Regions from separate parts of the Janthinobacterium sp. JF4 genome, predicted to be linked through region 1. Evidence: predicted binding sites of a transcription regulator. Region 1 holds the regulator's gene; the other holds the start of a gene.

Evidence for each region. Region 1 encodes LexA, which represses DNA repair genes until DNA is damaged. Its sites were predicted from a motif close to ACTGTATNNNNATACAGT; they were not measured.
Region 2: a site for LexA is predicted at 1,500-1,517, ahead of dinB (DNA polymerase IV). Genes of this name have one in related genera too.

What each region holds. Positions count from the first base shown of each region.
Region 1 covers NZ_JCAQAV010000032.1:7,794-22,395, forward strand. Annotated here, with positions in the region: gene AC54AF_RS20165 (CHASE2 domain-containing protein) at 1-437, opposite strand, end outside; gene AC54AF_RS20170 (GAF and HD-GYP domain-containing protein) at 485-2,107, opposite strand; gene AC54AF_RS20175 (MBL fold metallo-hydrolase) at 2,307-3,203, shown strand; gene AC54AF_RS20180 (inorganic phosphate transporter) at 3,261-4,274, opposite strand; gene AC54AF_RS20185 (DUF47 domain-containing protein) at 4,313-4,939, opposite strand; gene AC54AF_RS20190 (replicative DNA helicase) at 5,031-6,416, opposite strand; gene rplI (50S ribosomal protein L9) at 6,552-7,007, opposite strand; gene rpsR (30S ribosomal protein S18) at 7,035-7,325, opposite strand; gene priB (primosomal replication protein N) at 7,351-7,650, opposite strand; gene rpsF (30S ribosomal protein S6) at 7,671-8,060, opposite strand; gene lexA (transcriptional repressor LexA) at 8,336-8,971, shown strand; gene AC54AF_RS20220 (cystathionine gamma-synthase family protein) at 9,038-10,279, opposite strand; gene purF (amidophosphoribosyltransferase) at 10,323-11,846, opposite strand; gene AC54AF_RS20230 (CvpA family protein) at 11,885-12,373, opposite strand; gene AC54AF_RS20235 (SPOR domain-containing protein) at 12,394-13,383, opposite strand; gene folC (bifunctional tetrahydrofolate synthase/dihydrofolate synthase) at 13,408-14,602, opposite strand, start outside.
Region 2 covers NZ_JCAQAV010000018.1:83,828-98,429, reverse strand. Annotated here, with positions in the region: gene AC54AF_RS15425 (S9 family peptidase) at 1-1,394, opposite strand, end outside; gene dinB (DNA polymerase IV) at 1,537-2,718, shown strand; gene AC54AF_RS15415 (recombination-associated protein RdgC) at 2,834-3,730, shown strand; gene AC54AF_RS15410 (TonB-dependent receptor) at 3,864-6,593, opposite strand; gene AC54AF_RS15405 (asparaginase domain-containing protein) at 7,115-7,600, opposite strand; gene AC54AF_RS15400 (L-asparaginase) at 7,778-8,551, shown strand; gene AC54AF_RS15395 (NAD(P)-dependent oxidoreductase) at 8,539-9,552, opposite strand; gene AC54AF_RS15390 (phosphoenolpyruvate carboxykinase (GTP)) at 9,881-11,752, shown strand; gene AC54AF_RS15385 (outer membrane protein assembly factor BamB family protein) at 12,069-14,045, shown strand; gene uvrA (excinuclease ABC subunit UvrA) at 14,145-14,602, opposite strand, start outside.

The DNA.
Region 1 (14,602 bases):
TCCGAGACGCTGTAACCCAGCACCACGGGCTGGCCGCGCATGGCCTCGGCAAACAGGCCGTCGTAATCCATGGCCGGGCGCAGCTTTTCCAGCTGCGCCGGCAAGCCGGCCACGCCCGCCAGTTCGCCATGCGCCAGGTCTTGCAGCACGGCGTAGCCGGAACTGGTATCGGCTTCGGGAAACGAGATATCGAAGCCCAGCGCGGACACGGCGTAATGGCCCGTCAGCTGGCGCACCAGGCGCGCCTGGATGTCGCGGCTCCAGGGGAAGCGGCCCACCTTGGCCAGGCTTTGCTCGTCGATGTCGACGATGACGATGCGGCGGTCCAGCTGCGGCTTTTCCGCGCGCATGCGCCAGTCGCCCAGCATGGCGTCAAGCCGCGCGATGTTGTCGTTGCCGGCCAGGCACAGGACGGCCGCCGCCAAGGTCAGCAGCATGCCCAGCAGCGACCGCGCCCCATGCTTGCGCAAGGCCAGCGGCAGCTTCAAGGGGTATAGCCCGGAATGGCCGCCTCGTCGACGGCATCGATCTGGCTCGGATGCAAATGCTTTTCAGCGAAGGTCAGATAGACTTTGCTGCGGATGAAGACATCGAACAGCTCCGGGTCGATATGCCCGTTCAGGCTGAAGTTACCCAGGATGCGCAGGGATTCGGACAGCGACTTGCCCTTCTTGTAGGGCCGGTCGCGCGCCGTCAGCGCCTCGAAAATGTCGGCGATGGCCATCAGCCGCGCCGGCACCGACATCTGCTCCTTCGTCAGCCCGCGCGGATAGCCCTTGCCATCCATGCGCTCGTGGTGGCCGCCCGCATATTCCGGCACTTTTTGCAGGTGCTTGGGCCACGGCAGCGCTTCGAGCATGCGGATCGAGACGCTGATATGGTTGTTGACGATGGCCCGCTCGGCCGCCGTCAGGGTGCCGGCGCGGATGGTCAGGTTTTCCGTCTCGTCGGCGTCGAGAAATTCGCGCAGTTCGCCATCGGCCGCGCGCCAGCGGCGCCGGGCGATCTGCCGCACGCGCTCCTGGTCGGCCTGCGCCATGCTTTCGCCGCCGATGTTGACGCGCCGGATGAAGTCGCGCTCTTCGCGCAGCGCCGCCTGCTCCAGTTCCAGCGCGCGGGCGATGGCGTCTTGTTGCTGCGGCTGCGCCGCCTGCTGGCGCAGGGCCGCGATCTCGGCGTCGCGCAGCAGCACTTCGTAGCGCGTGTCGATCAGGGCGATGCGATCAAAAATGGTTTCCAGCTTGGTGGCCTTGTCAACCACGTGCACGGGCGTGGTGATCTTGCCGCAGTCGTGCAGCAAACCGGCCAGCCATAGCTGCTTGCGCTCGTTGTCGCTGAGCCGGAAATCGGCCAGCGGCCCGCTGTCCGTCGCATGCGCGGCGTCCGCCAGCAGCATCGTCAGCTCGGGCACGAACTGGCAGTGCCGCCCCGTGTACGGCGACTTTTCATCGATGCCGATATTGATCAGGGTAACCAGCGATTCGAGCAGTTCTTCCAGCTGCGCAATGAGCAATTGGTTCGTCAGCGCCACGCCCGCCTGCGCGGCCAGCGCCTCGATGAAGCGCTGGTCGGTGGAGGAAAAGGCGCGTACCTGGCCCGTCTCGCCATCCTTGGCATTGACCAGCTGCAGCACGCCGATCAGATCGCCCTCGTGGTCGCTCATGGGTACAGTCAGGATCGATTGCGTGTGGTAGCCGTGGTGGCGGTCGAACTCGCGCATGCCGGAAAAATTGAAGCCCTCGTCGCGGTAGACGTCGGCGATATTCACGCTGCGGCGCATATTCGCCGCATACGCGGCCACCGACGCCAGGTTCGGCTGGCCAGCAGCGTCGAACAGGGGCACGCCCGGCAAGCCCATGTCGACGCCCTGCGCGATGCCCAGGCTGTCGTTGACGCTGATGTCGAACGCCAGTTGGCGGCCCTCGGCCGTGGGCCGGTACAGGGTGGCGCCATCGGCGCCGCTCATGCTTTTTGCCAGCAGCACGATGCGTTGCAACAGCGCGCCGATATCGTGCCCCTCGCCGCCCAGGCCATGGCCGAGCGCGACACTGAGTTCGGTCAATTGCTCCAGTCTGTGGGCGATTTTCTCAGGGTGCAACTGAGGCATGTTGATGACAATCAGGTAATGGGCAAGCAAAAAAAGGGGAAGTCGGCAAGCGTCAGTGTAACGGCCACCCTGCGCACTGTACATTACTTAGTTACAACAAAATGAAATAACTTTCCGTATCGCAACACACATAAATGTTGCCGCCAATTTCATTAATTAGAATAGAATCAACAATAATTACACCGTAACAAGGTACTGAATGAAATTCACGTTCAGGGGCGTGCGCGGCTCCATCCCCTCTCCCGGCCCGCGCACGGCGCGCTATGGCGGCAACACCACATGCATCGAAGTGCGCACCGACAACGATAGCCTGATCATTCTCGACGCGGGCAGCGGCATCTTCTCGCTGGCGCAGCAACTGCCGCCAGGCGAGCCCGTCGACGCGCACGTCTTCATCACGCACAGCCACTGGGACCACATCCACGGCCTGCCCATGTTTTCGCCCCTGTTCGTGGCCGGCAACCGCATGCGCCTGCACGGCGCCCACGATGCCGCCGCCGGACGCGGCATTGAGCACGTGATGGCGGTGCAGCTGCAAAACAGCTATTTCCCCGTCAGCGAAGCGGCCATGGCGGCCTGTATCGAATACCGCACCCTGGCGCCCGGCGAAGCCGTCGAGGTGGGTGGCGCCCGCGTGCGCGGCGCGGAAATGAACCACCCCGTCGTCAACCTCGGCTACCGCATCGACTGCGGCGGCGCCGCGCTGTTTTTCAGCGGCGACCATGAGCCGTTCTACAACCTGCATCCGCCCGGCCATGCCGAGCACGCGGCCTGCGCGGCGCGCAATGCGCAGCGCCAGGCCGGCATCGACGCGCTGGTCGCCGGCGTCGATGCGCTGATCATGGATTGCTCGTACACGCGCGAGGAATACCCGGGCAAGCAGGGCTGGGGCCACGGCACCTTCGACGCCGCCTTCGACCTGGCCCTGCGCTGCGGCGCGCGGCGCCTGTACTGCACCCACCACGAACCGACCCGCAGCGACGAGCAGCTCGAAGCCGTGTTTGCCGACGTGATGGGCCGCTATGCGAGCCGCCTGGACGGCCTGCAGGTGTTCCTCGCCTGCGAGGGACTGACGGTGGAACTGGCCGGCGCATAAAAAAAGGAACCTCACGGTTCCTTTTTTATACAGGCGCCCAGTTGGCCCAAGGCCGCCTTACATGATGTGCTGGCCAATCCACCAGGCAACCGCGGCAACAAACGCGGAGGCGGGAATCGTGAAGATCCAGGCCCAGACGATATTGCCCGCCACGCCCCAGCGCACGGCCGACATTTTTTGCGACGAGCCGACGCCGACGATGGCGCCCGTGATGGTGTGCGTGGTCGACACGGGAATGCCCAGCGCCGTCGAGACAAACAGGGTGATCGCGCCGCCCGTTTCGGCGCAGAAGCCGCCCACCGGTTTGAGCTTGGTGATCTTCTGGCCCATGGTCTTGACGATGCGCCAGCCACCGAACAGGGTGCCGAAGCTGATCGCCGTATAGCACGAGATGATGACCCACATCGGCGGCATGGCATCGGCCGCGCTGGAGTAGCCGGCGGCGATCAAGAGCATCCAGATGATGCCGATGGTTTTTTGCGCATCGTTGCCGCCGTGGCCCAGGCTGTAGGCGGCCGCCGAGACCAGTTGCAAACGGCGGAACCACTTGTCGACCTTGCGCGGCGTCGAGCGCACGAAGATCCACGACACCATCAGCATCATGATCGAGCCGAACACAAAGCCCAGGACGGGTGCGATGACGATGAAGGCCACGGTTTTCCACAGGCCGGCCGCGACCAGCGCGCCGGTGCCGGACTTGGCGACGGCCGCGCCCACCAGGCCGCCGATCAGCGCGTGCGAGGACGACGAGGGAATCCCGTAGTACCAGGTAAACAAATTCCAGAAGATGGCGCCCATCAGCGCGCCGAAGATCACGTACTGGTCGATCACTGCCGGATCGATGGTGCCCTTGCCCACTGTGGCGGCCACAGTCAGCTGGTGGAACACGAAGATGGCGACGAAGTTGAACGTGGCGGCCATGGCAACCGCGGTCTGCGGTTTCAATACGCCCGTCGAGACCACCGTGGCGATCGCGTTGGCGGCATCGTGGAAGCCGTTCATGAAGTCAAACAGCAGCGCGAGGACGATCAACAGGCCTAGCACGTAGATGCTGATTTGTATGGTCATTATAGTTTCTTTTCTGATTCTGGTTCAGGACAGCCCAACGCTTACGCGTTTTCGACGATGATGCCTTCGATAATATTGGACACATCTTCGCAACGGTCGGTCACGGTTTCCAGAATTTCGTAGATCGCTTTCAGCTTGATCAGGTTGCGCACGTCCGGTTCGTCGCGGAACAGCTTGGACATGGCGGCGCGCATCACGTGGTCGGCGTCCGATTCCAGGCGGTCGATCTCTTCGCAGATGGCGACGATCTTGCGCGAGTTGTCCATGTTGTGCAGCATGGCGACGGCGTCGCGCACTTTTTCGGTACAGGCCAGCACCAGTTCGGCCAGGCGCTTGGCTTCCGGCGTGACGGCTTTCAGGTCGTACAGCGAGACGGTTTGCGCCGCATCTTCCAGCAGGTCGAGGATGTCGTCCTGGCGCGTGATCAGCTGATGGATGTCATCGCGGTCGATCGGCGTGATGAAGGTCTTGTGCAGCATTTCCACGGTGGCGTAGGTGACTTTGTCCGCCTGTTTCTCGATGCTTTCGATCGCATGTACGCGGTTTTCCAGGTCGTCGAAATTGGTCATCAGGCCGAGCATCTCTTTGGCGCCCTTGACGCACAATTCCGCGTGCTGGTTAAACAATTCAAAAAACTTGCCCTCAGTGGGCATCAAGCGTCCAAACATGTCATTCTCCGTTAAGCATTGAGTCGTGTTATTTACTACAGAAAGCCGCCCCGGTGGAGGGGGCGGCCAATGGAATAGCAGTGCTGCTGTGTTAGTCGCCTTGGTAAAGCGCCAGGCCACCACTGTAATTGCCAAATTTGGTGTACTGCCCCATGAAGGTGAGGCGGATGCTGCCGATTGGACCGTTACGTTGTTTACCGATGATGATTTCGGCCGTTCCCTTGTCTGGCGAGTCGGGGTTATACACCTCGTCGCGGTAAATGAACAGGATCACGTCGGCATCCTGCTCGATAGCGCCCGATTCGCGCAAGTCGGACATGACAGGACGTTTGTTCGGGCGTTGCTCCAGCGAGCGGTTCAGCTGGGACAGCGCGATCACGGGGCAACCGAGTTCTTTCGCCAGGCCTTTCAAGCCCCGTGAAATCTCGGAAATCTCCGTGGCGCGGTTGTCGCCCGGCGTATTGGCAGACATCAGCTGCAAGTAATCGACGATGATCAGGCCCAGCTTGCCGCATTGACGCGACAAGCGGCGCGAACGGGCACGCAATTCGATCGAGTTGAGCGCCGGCGTTTCATCGATGTACAACTGCGCGTCGTTCATCTTCTGGATCGCATTCGTCAGGCGCGGCCAGTCTTCGTCGTTCAGGCGGCCCGTGCGCAGGCGGTGCTGGTCGAGCTGTCCGACGGAGCCCAGCATACGCATGGCCAGCTGGGCGCCGCCCATCTCCATCGAGAACACGGCCACGGGCAAGCCGCTGTCGATGGCCACGTTTTCGCCGATGTTGACGGAAAACGCCGTCTTGCCCATCGAGGGGCGTCCTGCCACGATCACCAGGTCGCCCGGCTGCAGACCGGAGGTCATGCGGTCGAGGTCGATGAAACCGGTGGGCACGCCCGTGATTTCACTCTGGTTGTCGCGGCTGTACAGTTCGTCGATGCGCTCGACCACTTGCGTCAGCAGGGGCTGGATGGCAGTCCAGCCCTGGGCGCCGCGCGCGCCTTCTTCGGCGATGGCGAAAATCTTCGATTCGGCCTCGTCAAGCATCTGCTTGACTTCCTTGCCTTGCGGGCTGAAGGCCGTGCCGGAGATATCGTCAGCGACAGTGATGAGTTTGCGCAGCACGCCGCGGTCGCGCACGATCTCGGCGTAGCGCCGGATGTTCGCGGCCGATGGCGTGTTTTGCGCCATGGCGTTCAGGTAAGCGAGTCCGCCCACATCATCGGCCTTGCCGAGCTGGGTCAGGGTTTCAAAAACAGTAATGACATCGGCTGGCTTGGAAGCGTTAACCATCTTGACGATTTGCTCGAAGATGATGCGATGGTCATAGCGATAGAAATCCTCCGCATGCATGAAGTCGGCGATGCGGTCATACGCTGCATTGTCGCGCAGCAGACCACCAATGACGGATTGTTCTGCTTCGATCGAATGCGGCGGAATACGGAGGGAATCCAGTTGCGGATCAGAGGGGGCGTTCATGGCGCGAATTATACCCGCTTCGGCGTGCTGGCAAAAATAAAGGGCTGAAATTGAGCGAAAAAAAGGCCACAAAAAAGCCGGGCGAGCCCGGCTTTTCATAGTGCGGCAACGCTTGCGGGCCAGGCCCGCAGACGATTACGCGTTCGCGTCTGGAACGACAGCGATAACAACTTCCACAACCACGTCGGTGTGCAGAGCAACCGAAACGTTGTGCTCGCCAACGATCTTCAGCGGGCCGGTAGGCATGCGGATTTGTGCTTTTTCAACAGCAAAACCTTGCTTGCTCAGCGCTTCAGCGATGTCGAAGTTGGTGACGGAACCGAACAGACGGCCATCAACACCAGCTTTTTGAGCAACTTGAACGGTCAGGCCGCTCAGTTTTTCGCCCTGGGCTTGCGATGCGGCCAGTTTGGCGGCAGCAGCTTTTTCCAGTTCGGCGCGCTTGACTTCGAATTCAGCCACAGCGGTAGCCGTAGCACGACGTGCCAGGCGTTGCGGGATCAGGAAGTTACGTGCGTAACCGTCTTTGACTTTGACGACTTCGCCGAGGTTACCGACGTTAACAACTTTTTCTAACAGAATGATTTGCATAGTTCTTCTCCAGGAATATCTGACCGATTAAGCGTGGTGCAGATCGGTGTATGGCAGCAGCGCGAGGAAGCGAGCGCGCTTGATTGCGGTGTCGACTTGGCGCTGGTAGTGCGCTTTGGTACCGGTCAGGCGTGCTGGCATGATCTTGCCGTTTTCCTGGACGAAGTCTTTCAGCGTGTCGACGTCTTTGTAGTCGACTTGTTCAACGTGAGCTGCGGTGAAGCGGCAGAACTTCTTACGTTTGAACAATGGGTTTTGCTGTTTGCGTTTTTCTTTAAGCTTGAGCTTATTTTTGTCGAACTTTTTACCGAATGCCATGTCAGGCTCCTGTATCTAAAATGCGCTAGTCAGAATTGACTGCACTAAAATCAATGATGTGAAACACCAAACTCTTGCTGTTGCGGCTCTTCCTGGCCAGGAAACCCGTGAACTGATACACCCCGCCCAAGCTTGCCTGACTGAACCGGCCTGAGATCTCGCCAGCGGCTAGCGCGGCAACATCAAACTCGGTCAAACGGGCAATCCCTGCTTCCATCTGCTGCGAACTGTGTTGCAATACTGCATTCACAATCGGCAGCCCTGCCGGGGTATAGCGCAATATTTCGCGCTCGGCAATGATGGCGGTAACTTGTAGCTGGTTCAGCGCACGATCCTGGTCAAGAATTAAGCTGCTGCTGCGGCAGGAGCGGCTGCTGGTGCTTCGGTGCGGTGGCTTTTGGCCGCGTCTTCGCGTTGTACCGATTTCATCATCGGCGAAGGAGCTGTTTCAGCTTTCTTCATTTTAACGGTCAGGTGACGCAACACGGCATCATTGAATTTGAATGCTGTTTCCAACTCGACCAGGGTCTCGTTGTCGCATTCGATGTTCAGGCAGATGTAGTGTGCTTTAGGCAGCTTTTGGATCGAGTAAGCCATTTGACGGCGGCCCCAATCTTCCACGCGGTGAACCGAACCGCCGCGGGTGGTTACGCTGGCTTTGTAGCGTTCGATCATCGCGGGCACTTGCTCGCTTTGGTCCGGATGGACGATAAAGACTATTTCATAATGACGCATGCAAACTCCTTCAGGTCGGATTGATAATCGCCCACCCCGGCGTCAAGACGGGTGTGGGAAGGTCAGCCGAAGATTATAACCGCCTTTTGCAAACGTTTCAATCATTCCTTCCTCAAGCGTCCGAAAAGCGCGTACTCGCCCCTGCTTTCCGCCCGTGGACAAGTATTTCTTGCGAAATTCGCCGAAAACACGGAAATCCCCTTGCATAGTGGGCGATACTGTACAAAAATACAGACTGTTCATATAGACAGCATTTTAGTATGCACCCACCGCTCATGATCAAGCTGACAGCACGACAAGAACAAATCCTGAACCTGATCAAGGACGCGATTGAAAATACGGGCTTTCCTCCCACCCGTGCCGAAATCGCCAATGAACTGGGTTTCAAATCGGCCAATGCGGCCGAAGAGCATTTGCAAGCCCTGGCCCGCAAGGGCGCGATCGAGATTTCGCCCGGCACCTCGCGCGGCATCCGCCTGATCGGCGCGGCCGCCGAAGCGGCGCCGTCGAAAGTGCCGGCAGCGCTGCTGCTGTCGCTGCCGCTGATCGGCCGCGTGGCTGCCGGTTCGCCCATCCTGGCGCAGGAAAACCTGGAAGCGAGCTACAACGTGGACCCGGCCCTGTTCTCGGCCAAACCCGACTTCCTGCTGAAGGTGCGCGGCTGGTCCATGCGCGACGCCGGCATCATGGATGGCGATTTATTGGCCGTGAAAAAGGTCGACAGCGCCAAGAATGGCCAGATCGTCGTCGCCCGCATCGGCGACGAAGTCACCGTCAAGCGCTACAAGAAAACGGGCTCCGTCATCGAACTGCTGCCGGAAAACCCCGACTTCAAGGTCATTACCGTGTCGCCGGAAGACGAGTTTGCATTGGAAGGTCTGGCCGTCGGACTCATGCGCAGCTGGCATTAGACTGCCGCACGTAAAAAGGGCCGCAACAGCATGACTGTCGCGGCCCTTTTTCATTTGCGCGGCTTGTTATACGTCCAGCGCCTGGCGGAAATCCTCGAGCAAATCAACCTCGTCCTCGATGCCGACGGACACCCGGATCAGCGATTCGGCAATGCCCATGCTGGCGCGCCGCTCGGCACCCATCTCGTAGAAAATCGTGTGGGCGACGGGGATGACCAGGGTGCGCGTGTCACCCAGGTTACTGGCTGGAATCGCTAAATTCAGGCGGTTGAGGAAATCGAAGCAGTCGATGCCGTCCTTCAACTCAAAGCTGAACAGGGAACCATAGCTGCGGAACAAATCCGTCGCCAGCGCGTGCTGCGGGTGCGACGCCAAGCCCGGGTAATGCACGGCGGCCACGCGCGGGTCCGCGGCCAGCATGGTGGCCAGCGCCAGGGCGTTCGAGCAGGTGCGGTCCATGCGCAAGGCCATGGTTTCCGCGCCGACGGCGATATGGTGCGCCGCTTCCGGGCCCAGGGAGGCGCCGAAGTCGCGCAAGGCCTTGGCGCGGATTTGCGCGATGCCCCACTGCGCCGGCGCCGCCTTCTTGTAATTGTCGAAAATGTTCGGATACTGGGTCCAGTCGAACACGCCCGTGTCCGTCAAGCTGCCGCCCAGCGCATTGCCGTGACCGCCAATGGATTTCGTCAAGGCATTGACCACCAGGCCCGCGCCCACCGCTTTCGGGCGGAACAGGTATGGCGTCGTCATCGTGTTGTCGACGATGTACAAGATGCCCTTCTCGCGGCACAAGTCGCCGATTTTTTTCAGGTCGGCGATCTGCGTGCGCGGATTGGCGATGGTTTCGACAAACACGATGCGCGTTTGCGGCGTGATGGCGGCCGCCACGTTGGCGACAAGAGTGGCATCGACGAAGGACACGGCGATACCCTGCCCCGTCACCGTTTGCCACAGGCTGTTGGTGTTGCCAAACAAAAAGGCCGACGAGACGACATGATCGCCCGCGCGCAGCAAGGATTGCACTACGGCGCCGATGGCGCCCATGCCGGTGGCGAAGCACAGGGTGGCGACGCCGTCTTCCATCTTGTTGACCTTGTCTTCCAGCGCGGAGACCGTCGGGTTACCCTGGCGGCCATAGCGGAAGCCCGGCTCCTTGCCCTGGAACACGGAGGCGAGCTGGCGCGCATCGGCGTAACCGAAGGCAACAGAAGTATGTACGGGCTTGTGCAGGGAACCGTGTTCGATGCCCTTGCGGCGGTCGTTATGCAGGATGGTGGTGGTAAAGCCGTAGTTTTTATTGGTGGTCATGATCGCGGAGAAAAAAATGCCCGGCATCGGCCGGGCAGCTTACTTATGCTTCTGTCGTTGCCAGGTTCAGGTTCAACTGGGAACGCGGCGTATCTTCGGGCGCTGCCGCCTTCGGATGGTGGCGCGCATATTCCAGGCGGTCCAGGTACTCCTGCGACACGTCGCCCGTCACGTACACGCCATCGAAGCACGATGCCTCGAAGTTCGTCAGGGCCGGGTTGACGTCGGCGATCGCCTGCTTCAGCGCGCCGATATCCTGGTACACGAGGTAGTCGGCCGTGATTTCGCGGCACACTTCTTCCGTCGTGCGGCCGTAGGCGATCAGTTCGTCGCGCGTTGGCATGTCGATGCCATACACGTTCGGGTAGATGACCGGCGGCGCGGCCGAAGCGAAGATGACTTTCGTCGCGCCCGCTTCGCGCGCCATCTGCACGATTTCACGGCTGGTGGTGCCGCGCACGATGGAATCGTCGACCAGCAGCACGACCTTGTCCTTGAATTCGGACGGGATCGCGTTGAGCTTCTGGCGCACGGATTTCTTGCGCGCCGCCTGGCCCGGCATGATGAAGGTACGGCCGATATAGCGGTTCTTGATGAAGCCTTCGCGGTACTCGATGTTCAGCGCCATGGCCAGCTGGATGGCGGCCGGACGCGAGGAATCGGGAATCGGCATGACCACGTCGATATGCACGCCAGGCAACTCGGCGCGGATCTTCTCGGCCAGGTATTCGCCCATTTTCAGGCGCGTCGCGTACACGGAGGCGCCGTCGATAACGGAGTCGGGACGGGCCAAATAGACGAACTCGAACACGCATGGGTTCAGGCTGGCATTGTCGGCGCATTGGGCGCTGTGCAATTTCTTGTCGGCATCGATGAAGACGGCTTCGCCGGGACCGATGTCGCGCACGAAGCGGAAGCCCATACCTTCCAGGGCCACGGATTCGGAGGCGATCAGGTATTCGGGACCTTGCTCCGTTTCATTGATGCCCAGGCACAGCGGGCGGATGCCGTGCGGGTCGCGGAAGGCCAGCAAGCCCACGCCGGCGATTTGCGCGACGGCCGCGTAACCGCCCTTGACGCGGCGGTTCAGCACGGTAACGGCCTTGAAAATCGCTTCCGGATCCAGGTTCAGGCCCGTCGTCGCTTCCTGGATTTCATGCGCCAGCACGTTGAGCAGCACTTCCGAATCGGAATCGGTATTGATGTGGCGGCGGTCGTTCTTGAACATTTCCAGCTTCAACTGTTCCCAGTTGGTCAGGTTGCCATTGTGCGCCAGGGTGATGCCGAACGGCGCATTCACATAAAACGGCTGTGCTTCCTCTTCGCTCGACGAACCAGCCGTCGGGTAGCGGCAATGGCCGATGCCCGTCGTGCCTTGCAGCGAACGCATGTTGCGCGTACGGAAGACGTCACGCACGAGGCCATTGGCCTTGTGCATGGAAAACATACTGCTGTGATTGGTCGCAATCCCTGCCGCGTCCTGACCGCGATGTTGCAGGAGCAACAATGCATCATAGAGCAATTGATTGACAGGTTGATGGGAAACGACGCCGACGATGCCACACATGGTGTGCTCCTAAACTGTGCTACTGATTTTAAAAAAATTCAAAATTTCACATGCTGCGCGTAAGCGGCAGGCAGATAAGGCTTGATGGCGCGCGCGCCCTGCTCCGCGAGCGGGCTGAGCTGCGCGTTTTTCCAGAATGGCTGCTGCGGTATGGACGTCATGCCGCACAAGATGACGGCGGTCAGCACGATCACAAGGCCCCGCGCCACGCCGAACAGGCTGCCCAGGGTGCGGTCGGCCAGGCTCAGGCCCGTCACCTTGACCAGCGCGTCGACCGTCATGGACAGCAATCCCATCAGAATGCGCACGCCGATGAACAGCACCACGAAGGCCAGCAACAAACGGATGGCTTCGCCCGGCACGGCTTCCGGCAGGAATTTCGCCAGGGTGGCGCCATAGGCGTTGGCAATGACGAAAGCCACGATCCAGCTGACCAATGACAGTATTTCCTTGACCAGGCCACGCATCATGCTGATCAGCACGGACGTCACCAAGACGAACAGCACCAGGTAATCGAAGATCGTCACGCGCGTTCAGCCTTGCAACATCACGCCGGCACCAGCGAACCGCCCAGGCCCAGCTTTTGCAGCTTGGCGCGGGTCTTTTCGGCGTCTTCGCGGCTGCCGAACGGTCCCACGCGCACGCGGATGCGCTCGCCCGCCGGGCTGGAGACTTTCTGCGTGTACGACTTGATGCCCGCTTCGCGCAGCTTGTCCTGCAACTCATCGACCTTGTCCTGCGTCGCCAGCGCCGCCACCTGCACCACGAACTTGCCGCTGCCGCCGTCGTGCGCCTTGTCCTGCACCTTCTCTTGCGGCTTGTCCAGTGGCTTGCCTTCCAGGATAGCCAGCGCGCGCGCCGCATCGTCGGCCGATTGCGCCGGCTTGGCAGGCTTGGCCTCAGGCTTGGCTTCCGCTTTTACTTCATGCTTGGGCTCTGGCTTGGATTCGGGCTTGGACTCGTGTTTCGGCTCCGGCTTGGTGTCGTGCTTCGGCTCCACCTTGACAGGTTTCGGTTCAGGCTTGGGCTCGGGTTTCGGTTCCACATAGGTCGGCTTGAGCGGCGCAGGCTGCGCGGCGGCCAGCACGGGTGCCGGCGCAGGCGCAGGCGTGGGCTTGGCTGCAGGCGGCAGCGGCGCGTCGACGATTTCCTCGGACTGGTCCAGGCCATTTGCTGCGGCCTGGGCCGGAACGGCCGGCACGGGCGCCGGTGCTGGCGCGACGGCCTTTTCCTTCGACGGAATGTCGATGGCGATATCGTTGAACGGTGCCTTCGGCTCGGAATCGAGCAGCATCGGCAAGCCGACAGCGACGCCCAGGGCCAGGGCAATGGCCCCGACCAGGCGGCGGCGTGCGCGCTTTTTTTCAGGCAAGACCGGATCCGGCGCTTCCTTGCCGCCACGGCGCGATCCGCCGCCACCGGAGGTGTTGGCTGCGCGCTTGCGGGTCGGCGACTGTGCTTCGCCAGGGACATAAAAGCCGCTGTCTTCGCCAGACGATTCTTGCTTGTTTTTAAACAGTTTCGAGAACAAGCCCATGCGTGATTTTCAGTCGAGTGCGTTTCAGTGAAGTGAGGATTTTCGGGCCTTCATCACGCCGGCAACGGTGAGGAAAGAACCAAAGACCACAATTCTATCATTCTCACCGGCCCGGCTCATTGCATTTGCAAAAGCTTGTGCCGGATCATCGAAAATAGACACAGTATGCTCGCTGCTGTCGGGCTTATCTTCCAGCATGATCTGCACCTTGGCGGCCAGCTCGGACTTTGTCGCCGCGCGCGGCGACGGCAGGCCAGTCAGGCACCAGTGGTCGACGTGCTCGCTCATCGCGGCCAATACGCCATCGATATCCTTGTCCAGCATGGAGCCGAACACGGCATACGTGTACGGGTGGAAACCCATATTGCCCAGGTTCTGGTTCAGCGCCGAGGCCGCGTGCGGATTGTGCGCCACGTCGAGGATCACGCTGGGGCGGCCGGGCAAGACCTGGAAGCGGCCCGGCAATTCCACCGTCACGAGGCCCGTGCGCACTTCCTGCGCGCCCACGGGCAGCTTCAATTTCAGCACTTCCAGCGCGGCCAGCACGGCCGTCGCATTCAGGATCTGGTTGGCGCCGCGCAAGCTTGGATACGCGAGCGAATTGCGGCGCTGCTCGCGTCCGCCGTAGTTCCACTGCTGCTTGTCGCCCGAATAGTTGAAATCGCGGCCCATCAGCCACAGGTCGGCGCCGATGGCGGTCGCATGGTCGATCAGCGACTGCGGCGGCACGGGGTCGCTGCAGATGGCCGCCTTGCCTGGACGGAAGATACCGGCCTTCTCGAAGCCGATCGCTTCGCGCGTGTCGCCCAGGTAATCCGTGTGATCGATGTCGACGCTGGTGACGATGGCCACGTCGGCGTCGATCACGTTGACGGCGTCCAGGCGCCCGCCCAGGCCCACCTCCAGGATGGCCACGTCCAGCTTGGCCTGCGACAGCAAATGCACAATTGCCAGGGTGGTGAATTCGAAATACGTCAGCGGCGTATCGCCGCGCACGGCTTCGACAGCCTGGAAGCTGGCGACGAGCTGCTCGTCGCTGGCCATCTCGCCCAGCACGCGGGCGCGCTCATTGAAATCGAGAAAGTGCGGCTTGATGTACAGCCCCACTTTGTAGCCGGCACGCAACAGCACGGATTCCAGCATGGCGCAGGTGGACCCTTTGCCATTCGTGCCCGCCACCATGATCACGGGGCAAGTAAACGCCAGCTGCATGCGCGCC
Region 2 (14,602 bases), on a different contig from region 1:
ACGCCATCGCGCGCCGTCACCCACAGGCGCTGCGTGGTGTAGCGGCTGCCGTCAAAGCCGCCGACGATTTCCTGCTGCTTCAGCACCGTGCGCTTGCCATCCTGCATGCTGATGTCAATCACCGTGGGCGGCGTGACGGGCGACTGGTAGGACATGCGAAATTGTGTGGCGGAAAACTCCGGCGTGCCGGCCGCCGTGGCCAGGTAGACGGGGTCGTCGAACTGCACCGTCTTCCAGTTCTTGTGCGCGAAATCAAGGATGCGCGCGCGGTTCAGGGCGCGTGCCTTTTCCATCACCACCAGGTAGCCCTGGAAGACGTCGATGGACTGGATCACGGCATCCTTGTTGTGCGGCACGAGGCTTTTCCAGTGCTTCGGCTGCGGGGCACTCAATGGCGCGCTGACGACGCGGAAATTCTTCGCGTCCTTGTTGGTCAGGATGTACAGCTGGCCGTCGCGGTGCTCGATGCCGTAGCGGTGCCCCTTTTCGCGTTTCAGCACGGACTGAAAACTGCCTTGCGGCTTGCTCGTTGGCAGCAGCAGCACCTCGCTCGTGTCCGTGCTGCGCGCGGTGAGTACAAAGTAGCGCTGGTCGCGCGTGCGGCTCACGCCGATGGCGAACTGTTCCACCGGCTCGTGGTAGACCTGCTGCGGCGTGCCGCCCAGCGGCAGGCGGAACAATCGGTCCGCGCGCTTGGTGGTGGCGTCTTCCTGCGTCAGCATCAGGGTGGCATTGTCCGCCGCCCAGGCCAGGGACGTCACGCGCGGCATGGTATCGCCCAGCAACTTGCCCGTTTTCAAATCCTTGACGTGCAGTTCGTACTGGCGAAAACCCGTCGTGTCGGTGGTGTAGGCCAGCAGCTGTTCATTCGGGCTGATGGCAAACGCGCGCACGGCAAAAAATTTGTGGCCTTCGGCCAATTGATTCTGATCCAGCAGGATTTCCTCAGCCGCCTGGGCATCGTAGGCGCCGTTCTTGCCGACGGGACGGCGGCAGTGAATAGCGTATTGCTTGCCCGCTTCCATGCGCGTGTAATAGTAGAAATTGCCCTGGCGCGCAGGCACGGACAAGTCCACTTCCTGCATGCGTCCCTTGACTTCCGCAGTCACCTTGTCGGCCAGCGGCTGGATCGGGGCCGTGACGGCCGCCGTGTAGGCGTTTTCCGCATTCAGGTAATCGATCACGGCAGGATCGGTTTTCTTCTGCAGCCAGCGGTAGTCGTCCGTGACGACCGTGCCGTGGCGCGTTTCCTGCCAGGCTGTCTTGGCGGCGACAGGCGCGGTGGCGGCTGCATCGGCGGCCAGCGCGGCTGGCGCCAAGGTGGACAGCAGCAGGGCCGGCAGGATGGATGACCAAATGGACCGGCGGCGCGCAGCGTGATGGGTAATGGACAAGGCGACTCCTTTGAATAGTTGTGTCAGGATTGTAATCTTGCTATTGAGAAAAGCAACTGCGGTGCGCGCGTGTTTCAACTTGCATCCATGGGCATTTCCAGCGATACTGTATATAACTACAGTATCTTGCCGCGAGGTGTCCTTGACCACATCTGCCTCCCCACTTCCCGAGTCACCCGCCCGCCGCTGGATAGCCCATCTGGACATGGACGCTTTCTTTGCCTCCGTGGAACTGTTGAAATATCCGCAATTGCGCGGCGAGGCCGTCGTCATCGGCGGCGGGCGCTTGCAGCAGCCCGTGCTACTGGAAGACGGTACGCGGCAGTTTGCGCGCATGCGCGACTACGTGGGACGCGGCGTCGTCACCACGTCGACGTATGCGGCGCGCGCGTTCGGCGTGTTTTCCGCCATGGGCATCATGAAGGCGGCCAAGTTGGCGCCCGACAGCATCCTGCTGCCGGCCGACTTCGAGGCCTACCGTGAATATTCGGCGCGCTTCAAGCAAGCCGTGGCCCAGCTGTGCCCGATCATCCAGAACGTGGGCATTGATGAAATCTATGTCGACCTGAGCGAATACGGCGAGCAGGCGCCGGCCATGGCGGCGCGCCTGAAGGCGGCCGTGTTCGAGGCGACAGGCCTGTCGTGCTCGATCGGCCTGGCGCCGAACAAATTGCTGGCAAAAATCTGTTCCGACCTGGAAAAGCCCGACGGGCTCACCATCTTGTCGCCCGAGGATATCGAAACGCGCGTCTGGCCCTTGCCGGCGAAAAAGATCAATGGCATCGGCCCGAAGGCGACGGCCAAGCTGGAAGCCCTGGGCATAGTCACGATCGGCGAGCTGGCCCGGGCCGACATGGCCATGCTGCGCACGCAGTTCGGCGACCTGTACACGGGCTGGCTGCGCCAGGCGGCGCTGGGCATCGATGATCGCCCCGTGCAGACGAGCCGGGAAACCAAATCCGTCAGCCGCGAAACGACGTTCGAGCGCGATTTGCAGGTGGTGCGCGACCGCGCCACCCTGTCGGAAAAGCTGGAAAGCCTGTGCACGCGCGTGGCGGGCGACCTGGATAAACAGTCGCTGGCGGGGCGCACGGTGGGCATCAAGCTGCGCTTCGAGGATTTCAGCACCGTCACGCGCGACGTCACCTTGCCCAGCGCCACGGCGGACGCCGCCGCCATCCTGCGCGCCAGCCGCGATTGTTTGCGGCGCGTGCCATTCGAAAAGAAAATCCGCCTGCTGGGCGTGCGCATTTCTGCCCTGTGCGACCCGGCCATCGTGATGCGGCAGGTTCCCGCCCAGGCCGAGCTGTTCCCGGCCCTGTAGCACGTTTCCTGTAAGACACATACCGCGCCAGACCGCGCTTTTGACGGCATTTTCATGTCGAAAGTGTAGAATGGCGTTCCCCTGGCACTACTGAAACAAACGGAAGACAAAAACTATGTGGTTCAAGAATCTTCAGATTTACCGCCTGCCCGCACCATGGGCCTATACGCCAGAACAACTGGAAGAGGCCTTGTCCTCGAACAAATTTACGCCGGCGACCAGCATGGATCTGATGCGCCAGGGCTGGGATACGCCACGCCCGAACGGCGGCCTGGTCCACGTGGTCAACAAGCAAATGCTGATCTTGCTGGGCACGGAAAAGAAACTGTTGCCAGCGACCGTCATCAACCAGGTCGCCAAGGCCCGCGCCGCCGAGATGGAAGAAGCGCAAGGCTTTGCGCCGGGTAAAAAAGCCATGAAGGAATTGAAGGAACGCGTGGCCGACGAGTTGCTGCCGCGCGCTTTCAGCATCCGCAGCAACGTCTGGACGTGGATCGACCCCGTCAATGGCTGGCTGGTGGTCGATGCCGCCAGCCCGGCGAAAGCCGATGAAGTCATCAAGCTGCTGTTGAAAGCCGTCGACAAATTGCCGCTGGAAAGCCTGCGCGTGCAGCGCTCGCCCGTGGCGGTGATGACGGAATGGCTGCAGGCCGACGATGCGCCTGCCGGCTTCACGGTCGACATGGATACGGAACTGCGCGCCACGGGCGAGAGCAAGGCCACCGTGCGCTACGTGCGCCACACCCTGGAAGCGGACGACGTGCGCCGCCACATCGCGGCCGGCAAGCAGTGCACGCGCCTGGCCATGACCTGGAACGACAAGATCTCGTTCGTGCTGACGGAGTCCCTGGCCATCAAGAGCGTCAAGCCGCTGGACGTGATCAAGGAAACGGAATCGAGCACGAAGAACGACGACGAGCGTTTCGACGGCGACGTGATGCTGATGACGGGCGAACTGAGCAAGCTGATGGCCGACGTGGTCGAAGCATTGGGCGGCGAAGCAACTGCATAAAAGCAGGTATATCGGTATGGAAAAGGAGCTGCGGCTCCTTTTTTTCGCCTGTGCAATATGTTTCGGCATAAAAAAAGCGCCTTGCACGGTGAAGTGCAAGGCGCTTTCAGACAAGTTAATTCAAAACGTCAAATTAGAACTTGTAGTTGCCGGTGATGTAGAACGAACGCATCATTGGATCGGCGTAGCGTGGGTCGAAACCAACCTGGTGGCCCGACGAAGCGCGCAGCGACAGCGGTGGTGCACGGTCGAACAGGTTCTTGATGCCTGCGCGGATCGTGGTTTGCTTGTCAAAGGCGAAACGTGCTTGCCAGTCGAACGTGGTGTACGACGGTACTTGCAGGCGGAAGTTTTTCTCTTCTTGCTGGGTCGCCAGGTTATACACGGTAGCGGCTGCATCGGTGTAGCCGTTACGGTAGTTGACGGTTACCGTGTTGCTCAGGCGGCCCGTGTCGAGGGTCGTCGTCAGCTTCATCAGGTTGCGGAACGTGACTTCGTTGGTGTCGCCGAAGAAGTTCATGTTGCTGGTGTAGATATTATCGCTACCGGCTTTGGTGTAGTTGGCGTGCAACATGTGCGTACCGCTCAATTGGGCCGTCAGCTTGCCGAAGGAAAACTTGTGGTTGGCCGACAGATCCCAGTCGATACCACGGTATTCCTTCTTGCCGATGTTGACCGACAGTTTCTTGAACGAGTAATAGGTGATGCCGGTCGATGGCTCGGTATAAGTTCCGAAGCTCGACGCATACTTGATCGGATCGGCAAATGCTTGCTCTTCGGAAACTTCCGACACGGCATTGCGCAGTTTCACATCCCACAGGTCGGCGCCGAACGAGAAGGCCGAGCTAGGCTCGACACGGAAGCCCAGGGTGAACTGTTTCGACTTTTCCGATTGCAGATCTGGATTGCCTTGCGACACGGCGTTGTATTGCGTTGCTTCCGCGCGGCACAGTGCGTTGCCTGGGTATGGGCAGTCAAATTTCTTGGCGGTAAAGCCGGCGTTGACCAGTGGCTGAGCAATTTCCAGCATGCTTGGTGCCTTGAAGCCCGTGCCGTACGAACCGCGGATCAGCACGGTCTGTACTGGCTGCCAGCGTGCCGATACCTTGTAGGTATTGGCGCTGTCTTTCTTGCCGACAGTTTTGTGGTTCAGCTTGTCATCGATCGCCTTGACAGCATCGTGACGGCCACCCACGGTCATTTCGAACGACTTGGCCAGCGGCGCCAGCAACTCGACGAACGCGCCGTAGGTGTCGCGGCTCATGTCGTAGGCGGCTTTGGTGTTGAAGTTGTAGATATCGTCACCGGTGGCATTGCTGCCTGGCGATTGCTCATAGGTATAGGTGCGGTAGTCGCCACCGATACCCAGGCTGGCCTTGCCGCCTGGCAAGGAGAACAATTCACGCGAACCGTGCGTGTCGAGGCCGCGCATCGTGGTCGATGCGGTACGCACCGAACCGACGAACTGCGCGCCAGCGATTTGTGCCTGCACGGATGGTTTTTGCGTGGTTGCAAACGGATCGAAATCCGGATTGGCGAGGATGTTCTTGAATTCCTGGCTCTTTTGGTAACCACCCGTGTAGCGCTCGTCGATCGAGTTTTGCGACCAGGTCAGGCCGCTTTCGAAGTTCCACGCGCCCAGTTCGCCTTCCACACCAATGACCATATGTTTGGTTTCGGTAATGGTGTTGCTGGCGCGCAGACCGAAGTCGGTGCTGCGGTAGTTGGCGGTGATCGACTTGACGTCGGCACGTTGCGCTGGCGTCAGGTAGGGCGATACATAGGTGTTGTACAGCGCGCTGCCCTTGGCGATCGAAATCGGGATCGGATTGGCGGCGATACGCGCCGTCAGGTCGTAGCGCGAGTAGGCCAGTTCGGCGAACGCGTTCAGGTTGTCGTTCAGCTTGTACGTAGCTTTGGAGAACAGGCTGTCGCGTTTCGATTGCGGTACGACTTCCACGGTGGAGCCCGTGTCGAAGCCGCAAGCGCGCGCGTTGCTGGTCGTCTTGTAGGAGTCTTCAGGGCACTTGCCATTCATCGCCAGGTAAGGCGTAAAGGCTGTCGATTTAGCACCGCTATTGTAGGCAACAGTGGCGCCTGCTGGCGAAGCCGAGGTGCTGGTGCGGTCCCATACGTAGTTGTTGCCGTTGCGGCTGAATGGCACATACGAGGTAGCGGCGAACTTGCGGTCGGTGGCGCTCAGTTTCGACTGCTCGTCGTGGCGGTACGACAGCAGCACGTTGAAGCGGTCTTCGTCCAGGTCGCCGAAACCGTAGGTGACGCTGGTATTCCAGGCGTTGCCGCCTTTGTCTTCCGGACCGCCATAGGTGGCTTCCAGGGTGGCACCTTGCTGGTTTTTCTTCAGGATGAAGTTCAGTACGCCGGCAATGGCGTCCGAGCCGTACAGGGCCGAAGCGCCGTCGGTCAGGATCTCGACGCGCTCAACGGCGCTCATCGGAATGGCGTTCAGGTTGACCGTGGTGCCGGAGCCTTGTGGCGCGATGCGGCGGCCATTCAGCAGTACCAGGGTGTAGGACTCGCCGATACCGTGCAGCGATGCACTGGTATTGCCGCCCGAATCGGAGCCGGCAGCAACTGCGCCGATGGTGAAGCCTTGCATGGCTGGCAGAGCCTGGATCAGGTCGGCTACCGAAGTGGCGCCCGATTTGGCGATCGCTTCTTGCGACAGGCGCTGTACTGGCAAGGCGCCTTCGACAGCGATACGCTTGATACTCGAACCGGTAATTTCAACTTTTTGAATTGCTTCGTCCGCCATGGATTGGCCAGAGAACAAGACGCTACCTGCCAGTACGGTCAGGGCCAGGCGTACGCTGCGCACGCCAATTTTTTCTTTGAATGCCATTATAACAATTACTCCGTAGTAGTTTTAATAACGACAAGCAGCACACGAGCACGTATCAAGCCATCGGATAGAGGGCTAGCGGTGCTCGTGTACGGTAGGCGGAACCACGTCGGTGGGAGGTGGAAGACTACTTAGCACAATATTGTTATAAATGCACTTATTACTTGTCGAGGCAATCATTATGTCGTCTCAGCAAGAAAAAATGCACCTCAACCGTGTCGGATTTGGCAATAAATTATGGATACAGAAGAATATTTAATTTAATTGTTAAATTACAGTTTTATATTTAACAATATCGCCGTTTTTAAAAAGGATCAATGGCGTTTTTTTACAACATAAAATTATTGTATTGGCAATTCAATGCTTTGCCTACAATAATTCGAGGAAAACCGTTGCTTTGCAGAATTTGTGAAAGGTAAAAAAACGTAAAAAAGCCCGTTGAAAACGGGCTGGTCGAATTGTGACAGCGTGTCAGCCAGAGCGTTTGCTGGTCTGCCTGTCGCGCCCTGTCAGGCGTTGGCTTACAAGGGCTGGAATACGCCGGCGGCGCGGTTCTTTTGCACATTGTCCCAGGCAAAGATCTGGCCATTCATGGCCACGTACACGCCGGCTGGCAAGGTTTGCGCCACGCCACAGGCAAAGCCCAGGTTAAACAGGGCATCGGAGTTGTCGATTTCGTAGGGAATCATGGCGCCCGTCAAAATCACCGTTTGCTGCAGGTTCGCCGCGCCCAGCACTTGCGCCGTTTCGCGCATGGTGTCGGTGCCGTGGATGATGACGATGGCTTTTTCGTGCGCCGCGCGGCACGAGGCCAGCACGCGCTGGCGGTCCGCATCCTGCATGTCGAGCGAATCGAGCAGCGGCAATTGCTCCAGCGCCACGGGCGCCGTCATGCGCGCGCGGGCAATCGCTGCCGGCAAATGACTGTCGGAAAAGCCCAGGGTACCGTTCAATTCGTTGTAGTGTTTGTCGAAAGTGCCGCCGGTGGCGAGTATGCGCAAAGTCATGATGTGGTCACGATGTCAGTGGAGAATGACGCGCATGATAGCGTGGATTGTCGCCGTTGCGTGAATGCGCCGCAGATGGGGCCGTGTGCTTGCCGCCCTGCTACCGCGCCGCATCTGGAAAATTTGGCCATCTGTGAGTACACTGGTTTCTTTGTTTGCCTGCCACCCCGACTCCGTATGAAAGCGCTCGCTCCCGGCACCGTCATTTTTCACCGCCACCGCGGTTACGGGGTGATCACGTCCGTCAATTTGCTGACGGGCTGGATTGCCGCCCGTTTCGGCAGCGAAGCGCGGACCCTGGACCTGAACCTGTCGACCGACGACGTGCAGTTTGCCGATGGCGAAGCGATCCTGTTTCGCCGCGCGCCACCGGACCGCATGCCGCATGCACGCCTGATGGCCATGGTGCGCGAGCTGCACCAGGCTGGCTATCAAAAACTGTATCTGTATTCCTGGCCCAAGCCGTCCGGCCTGCACTGGCGCTGGCATTTGTTTACGGGGCCGCGCGACTGGATGCAGCGGCCCTGGCGCGAAGGCTGGTATGGCTCGGGCGCCGACTACAACGTCAACCCCGTGATGGGCTGGGGCGATACGCCGGGCGCCACCACTGGCGAGCTGATCGATGCCCTGGCACGTTTCGACCCGCAGGGGCTGGCGCAGGCGCTGGGGCGCGACGACGACCATAGCGACTGGTTTGGCCGCGTCTGCGAAGCTTTGTTACCCAATTACATGTACAGCCTGGACATGCCGCGCACGGCAGGCGAGCCCTTGCCCGACATGCCGCCCGTGCCGGTCGTCGCCGTGCGCGCCGGCGTGGCGCCGTACGGCGGACCGGACATTGCCTGGCCGCCCGGCTGGGCTGGGCTGTGGCGCGGTCGGCATGTGCTGCCCGCGCCCGCCATCCGCATCACGGGCGAGCCGGACCTCATCAAGGGGTTTCAGCGCTCCTGAGGGACTTGCCGCGCATGCGCCAGCACCTCGGGATTGAGCAGGCGCGTGCATTGATGCTGCGCAAAATCGACGATGTTTTGCAGGGCGTAGCGGAAATACAGTTCATAGCTGTCACGCTCGACGTAGCCCAGGTGGGGCGTGGCCAGCACGTTCGGCAGCAACAGTAGTGGCGAGCCGGGCGGCAGCGGCTCGTCCGTAAATACGTCCAGCGCGGCGGCGCCCGGACGCCCCTGGGGCAGCGCCGCTTCCAGCGCCCCATCGGCGACCAGCTCGGCGCGGCTGGTATTGACGAACAGGGACGTCGGCTTCATGCGCGCCAGGTCCTCGTTTGTCACCAGGCCCCGTGTGGCGTCGGACAGGCGCAGGTGCAGGGTCAAGACGTCGGCCTGTTCAAAGAAGGCCTCGCGCGACGCTGCCGCCGTATCGCCGGCCGCCACGGCCGCCGCGCGGCTCGCTTCGCTGCCCCACACGAGGATGGTCATGCCGAAGGCGCGGCCATAGCCGGCGATCAATTGACCGATCTTGCCGTAGCCCCAGATCGCCAGGGTGCGCCCTTTCAAGACCGTGCCGAGCGTGTTGCGCGCCGGTTCGATGGATGACGTTTGCCACAGCCCTTCCTGTAAATGTTGCGCGTACGGCACGATCTTGCGCTGCGCCGCCATGATCAGCGCCCACGTCAGTTCGGCCGGCGCCGTGGGCGAGCCGATGCCTTCCGCGATGGCGATGCCCAGCTCGGTGGCGGCCGCCACATCGATGTGGCCGCTGACCTTGCCCGTTTGCGAAAGCAGTTTCAGATTCGGCAGTTTCGACAGCAAGGCGCGGTTGAAACTGCTGCGTTCGCGGATCAGCACCAGCGCGTCGAACGGCGCCAGGCGGATCGCCAGCTGGCCCAGGCCCCGCGCCGTATTGCTGAACACTTTGACCTCGTGGCCATCGAGCAACTGGAAACAATCGAGGCCGCGCACGGCATCCTGGTAATCATCGAGGATGGCAATTTTCATGGTGGATGGCCGATTTTAGTGAGGATTTGGTAGGGAAATAACAGGATACGGGAAATGCTGAATAGCCTACTACATTAGTCAAGCTATTCTCCTACATTTTTGCGAGAATAGCCGGTACGCGGGTGTACAATCGCCGGCACTTTTGAAGCTTCCTGAGTATAGTTATAGCGCAAACTGTTCCTGCAGCCTGGGTGCATGATCCAGGTAAACGACACCAGAGCCCTGCCCGCGTGAACGCACCGCCCGCAGTGAGCCGCAGCCACCTCTCAACGATGCTGCCTGTCTTGCCGGAACGACCAGAATTTCTTTTATTGGTATTGGAGGTAATATGAATCAGCCCGTCATGGGTGGCGTCGCCGCACTCAACGTCCCAGCTTATATTAAACAACAGAAACTGATCAACTGGGTGGCCGACATTGCCGCGCTGACCAAGCCAGACCGCATCTACTGGTGCGATGGTTCGCAAGAAGAGTACGAGCGCCTGTGCGCTGAAATGGTTGCCAGCGGCACCATGAAAAAACTCAATGCCGAAAAGCGCCCGAATTCCTACCTGGCCTGCTCCGACCCGAGTGACGTGGCCCGCGTCGAAGACCGCACGTATATCTGCTCGGCAACAAAAGAAGCGGCCGGCCCGACGAATAACTGGACCGAACCTGGCGAGATGCGCCACACCTTGAACGGCCTGTTCGACGGCTGCATGCGTGGTCGCACCATGTACGTCGTGCCTTTCTCGATGGGCCCGCTGGGCTCGCCGATCGCGCACATCGGCGTGGAACTGTCCGACTCGCCTTATGTCGCCGTCAACATGAAGATCATGACCCGCATGGGGCGTGCCGTGTACGACGTGCTGGGCACGGATGGCGCGTTCGTGCCGTGCGTGCACAGCGTGGGCGCGCCGCTGGCGGCCGGCCAGCAAGACGTGAAATGGCCGTGCAACAGCACCAAGTACATCGTGCATTTCCCGGAAACGCGCGAAATCTGGTCCTTCGGTTCCGGCTACGGCGGCAACGCCTTGCTGGGCAAGAAATGCTTCGCCCTGCGCATCGCCTCGAACATGGGCTACCAGGAAGCGCAAGCATCGGACAACAATCCGGGCTGGCTGGCCGAGCACATGCTGATCCTCGGCGTGGAATCGCCGGAAGGCAAGAAGCATTACGTCGCAGCAGCGTTCCCATCGGCTTGCGGCAAGACCAACTTCGCCATGCTGATCCCGCCGGCAAGTTTTAACGGCTGGAAAGTGACCACCATCGGCGACGATATCGCCTGGATCAAGCCGGGCAAGGATGGCCGCCTGTACGCCATCAACCCGGAAGCGGGCTACTTTGGCGTGGCGCCGGGCACCAACGAAAAAACCAACTACAACTGCATGGCGTCCATGCGCGACAACACGATCTTCACCAACGTGGCGCTGACGGACGACGGCGACGTGTGGTGGGAAGGCTTGAGCAAGGAAGCGCCAAGCCACCTGATCGACTGGCAGGGCAAGGACTGGACGCCAGCGTCCGGCACCAAGGCGGCGCACCCGAACGCACGCTTCACGGTTGCCGCTACGCAAAACCCAGTGATCGACGCCGCCTGGGACGATCCGGCCGGCGTGCCGATCTCGGCCTTCATCTTCGGCGGCCGTCGCTCGACCACCGTGCCGCTGGTGACCGAAGCGCGCAACTGGGTTGAAGGCGTCTACATGGCCGCCACCATGGGTTCGGAAACGACGGCCGCGGCCGTGGGCCAGATGGGTGTCGTGCGCCGCGATCCATTTGCCATGTTGCCGTTTATCGGCTATAACATGAGCGATTACTTCCAGCACTGGCTGGACATGGGCGTCAAGGTGGGCAAAGTCAACCCCGCCGCCCTGCCGAAGATCTACTGCGTCAACTGGTTCCGTACGGACGAAGCAGGCAAGTTCGTCTGGCCTGGCTTTGGCGACAACATGCGCGTGCTCAAATGGATGCTCGAGCGCATCGAAGGCAAGGCGGGCGGCGTGGAAAACCTGTTCGGCACGACGCCGCAGTATGGCGACCTGAACTGGGATGGCTTGCCATTCACGCAAGAACAGTTCGACACCATCACTTCGATCGACAAGGCCGCGTGGGTGGAAGAATTGAAATTGCATACGGAGTTGTTCGAAAAACTCGCGTATCATCTGCCGCAAGAATTGGCAGATAACAAGGCGGCGCTGGAGAAGCGTTTGGCTGAGTAAGATTTAGTAGTGGGGGAGAAACACGCCGGCAAAGACTGGCGTGCGATAAATGACACGCCGGCAATGACTGGGGTGCTATCAAAAAGAGAAACGGCGCGGATTGCATGAGCAATCCGCGCCGTTTTTTATTGGGCCGAGATATTCCATGCAGGGCTCTTTTTAGCGTGGCGTCAAACCATCGCGGCGCAGAAGCATGTTTTAAAAGATAGACAATATTTTTATCAATCTATATTATTTGACAACTTGAAAATTTCTTGATGGAAAATAATGTGGATATGCTGATGTCTGTAAAGAAACTGCTCGCCTCGATTATCCTATGCTGTATCAGCGCCTGTGGCGGCGGGGGCGCAATGTCGCTCCTCCGACCCCGACGCCGCCTGTGGTCACGGTGCCACCGACCGTACCAGTACCCGAAACACCGATTGCGCCAGTAACGCCGGTGACCCCTGCACAGCCAGATCCAGTCGTACCCACCAAGCCTGGTGTGATCTATCCGGCGTTGACGTTTACGCCATCGAAGATGGTGGAAGTCATGCTGCTTGGCGAGAGCAAGGTATCGAAAGTGCAGATTACTTTGAGCAGCCCGGCGACAGAACCGCTTTTTTTCCGCTTCTTCGATCCAACTGGCGTATTGCAGTTGAGTAGTTCCGTTACTCAAGAGAATAATGTGACGTATACCGCCCTGATCAAGATGCCGAGCACGCTGTCGTTTGGTACTTATGAAGGCTATATGGAAATCCAGGTTTGCCGGGATGCGGCCTGCAGCAATCCGATCTCCTATTCAAGGCAGTTGCTGCCTTACTCGGTCAGCGCCTTGCACGTCATACCGGTGGAGTTTGTTAATCCAATTTCCATATCCGAATCTTTTTATGAGGGGCAGGCCGCCACGACCAGCGGCGTGCTTGCGGCACCATCCGGACAGTCTAAAATCAATCTGTACATTACCGCCACCGATCCGAAAGGCGTCTTTATCAAAACGTCCGACTTCCGCTGGAATGGTGACTTCATGTATGAGTTCACGCTGAAAACGGTGCCAGCCCTGGCCAGTGGACGCTATCGCGGTAACATTGAGATACGCGCCTGCCGTGACCTTGAGTGCAGCGCGCGCTATCCGGTGACGACCATGTCGGTGCCATATGACGTTGAAGTCAGGGCGTTGTCTACCTTGACTGCGTTGACGCGCTGGCCGGGTGTGTCCGATTGGCAAGGTGAGCGAGGCAATGCGCAACGCTCCAGTTATGTACCCGTCACGCTCGATGTGTCGAAATTTTCCAGGCGCTGGACCTGGCCCATTCCCGGCGCCAGCTATATGCACCGCACGCCAATGGTGATTTCCGCCAATCATGTTTTCTTGAACGCAGGTGCGATTCTGTATGCGCTGAAGGAATCCGACGGCAGCGTCGCCTGGAGCCGTGATTTCGGCAGAGATCCTTTTTCCAGCACTTCGGCCGATATGCTGTATGTGAGAACTGGCACCGATGACAGCCGGCAAGTACTGTATGGTTTGAATGCGAGCACCGGAACGACGGTGTTCACATCCTACTCATCATTCCCCAAGCGCGACGGCTATACCATACCTCCTTTATGGATGAAGCCGATGGTCAGTGGTGGAAAGCTGTTCCATAGCGTTGCCAGTGGCGATACGAATGGCGTGCAGGCGCTGGAGGCGCTCACGGGAACGCCATTATGGTTTGCGCCCATGACTTCGGCGACGCTACAGGGCAGCAATTTGTTCAGCCTTGACCAAGGCTTGTCCCTGGCCGACGCTGCGACGGGAACACTCCAGAGGACGATGGCCACCCCGGAGATGATGTGGACCTCTACGAGCGCATCTTCGCTGGCGCCGGTCGCCGGTGCACCTGGCTCCATCTTCGGCATGACGCAGCCGGAAAGTGCCAGCAAGACCAGAAAACTGGTCAATTTTAACGTTGAGCAAAACAAGGTGGCGTGGTCCAGCACTGGCACCTATGGCGATAATTTTGCGTATGCGGAAGGCGTGGTGTACGTAGTGGATGATGCGACGTCCATGCTGGAAGCGCGCGCGGAAAGCGACGGCAAATTATTATGGAGCTGGGAAGTGCCGCGGCGCTTAATATCGTTCTCCGGCACGGATCTCCTGGTAACGAAGAACCTGGTTTTTGTTTCGTTCAGCGGGACTACCTATGCGCTGGATGTGAAGACCCACCAGCTTGTATGGACCGAGCCGACCGGTGGGGTATTGTCGATGTCGGCCAATGGCGTTTTATATATCAGCGCGCTTGGAGGCTCGGTGGTGGGATTTAATGTGAAATAAGTCCGCGGCAGCATGCCGAATGCTCGTAGGGCAGCTTGCCCAAACTGAAAATCCCCCGAACAAGATCATTGGCCGGGGGATCGAGCGGGCAGCGCTGTTTTATTGCTTCAGCAGCGGCCCCAGGTACTTGCCCGTCACGCTGGCCGGGTTCAGGGCCACGTCTTCCGGCGTGCCCGTGGCGATGATCTGCCCGCCGCCGGCGCCCCCTTCCGGGCCCAGGTCGACGATCCAGTCGGCCGTCTTGATGACGTCCAGGTTGTGCTCGATGATGACGAGGGTGTTGCCCTGGTCGCGCAGGCGGTGGATGACTTTCAGCAGCAAGTCGATATCGTGGAAGTGCAGGCCCGTGGTCGGTTCATCGAGGATGTACAGGGTGCGGCCCGTGTCGCGCTTGGACAGTTCCAGTGACAGTTTGACGCGCTGCGCCTCGCCGCCGGACAGGGTGGTGGCGCTCTGGCCCAGCTTGATGTAGCCGAGGCCCACGTCGAGCAGGGTTTGCAACTTGCGCGCGATCAAGGGGACCGGCTTGAAGAATTCGTGCGCCTCTTCCACCGTCA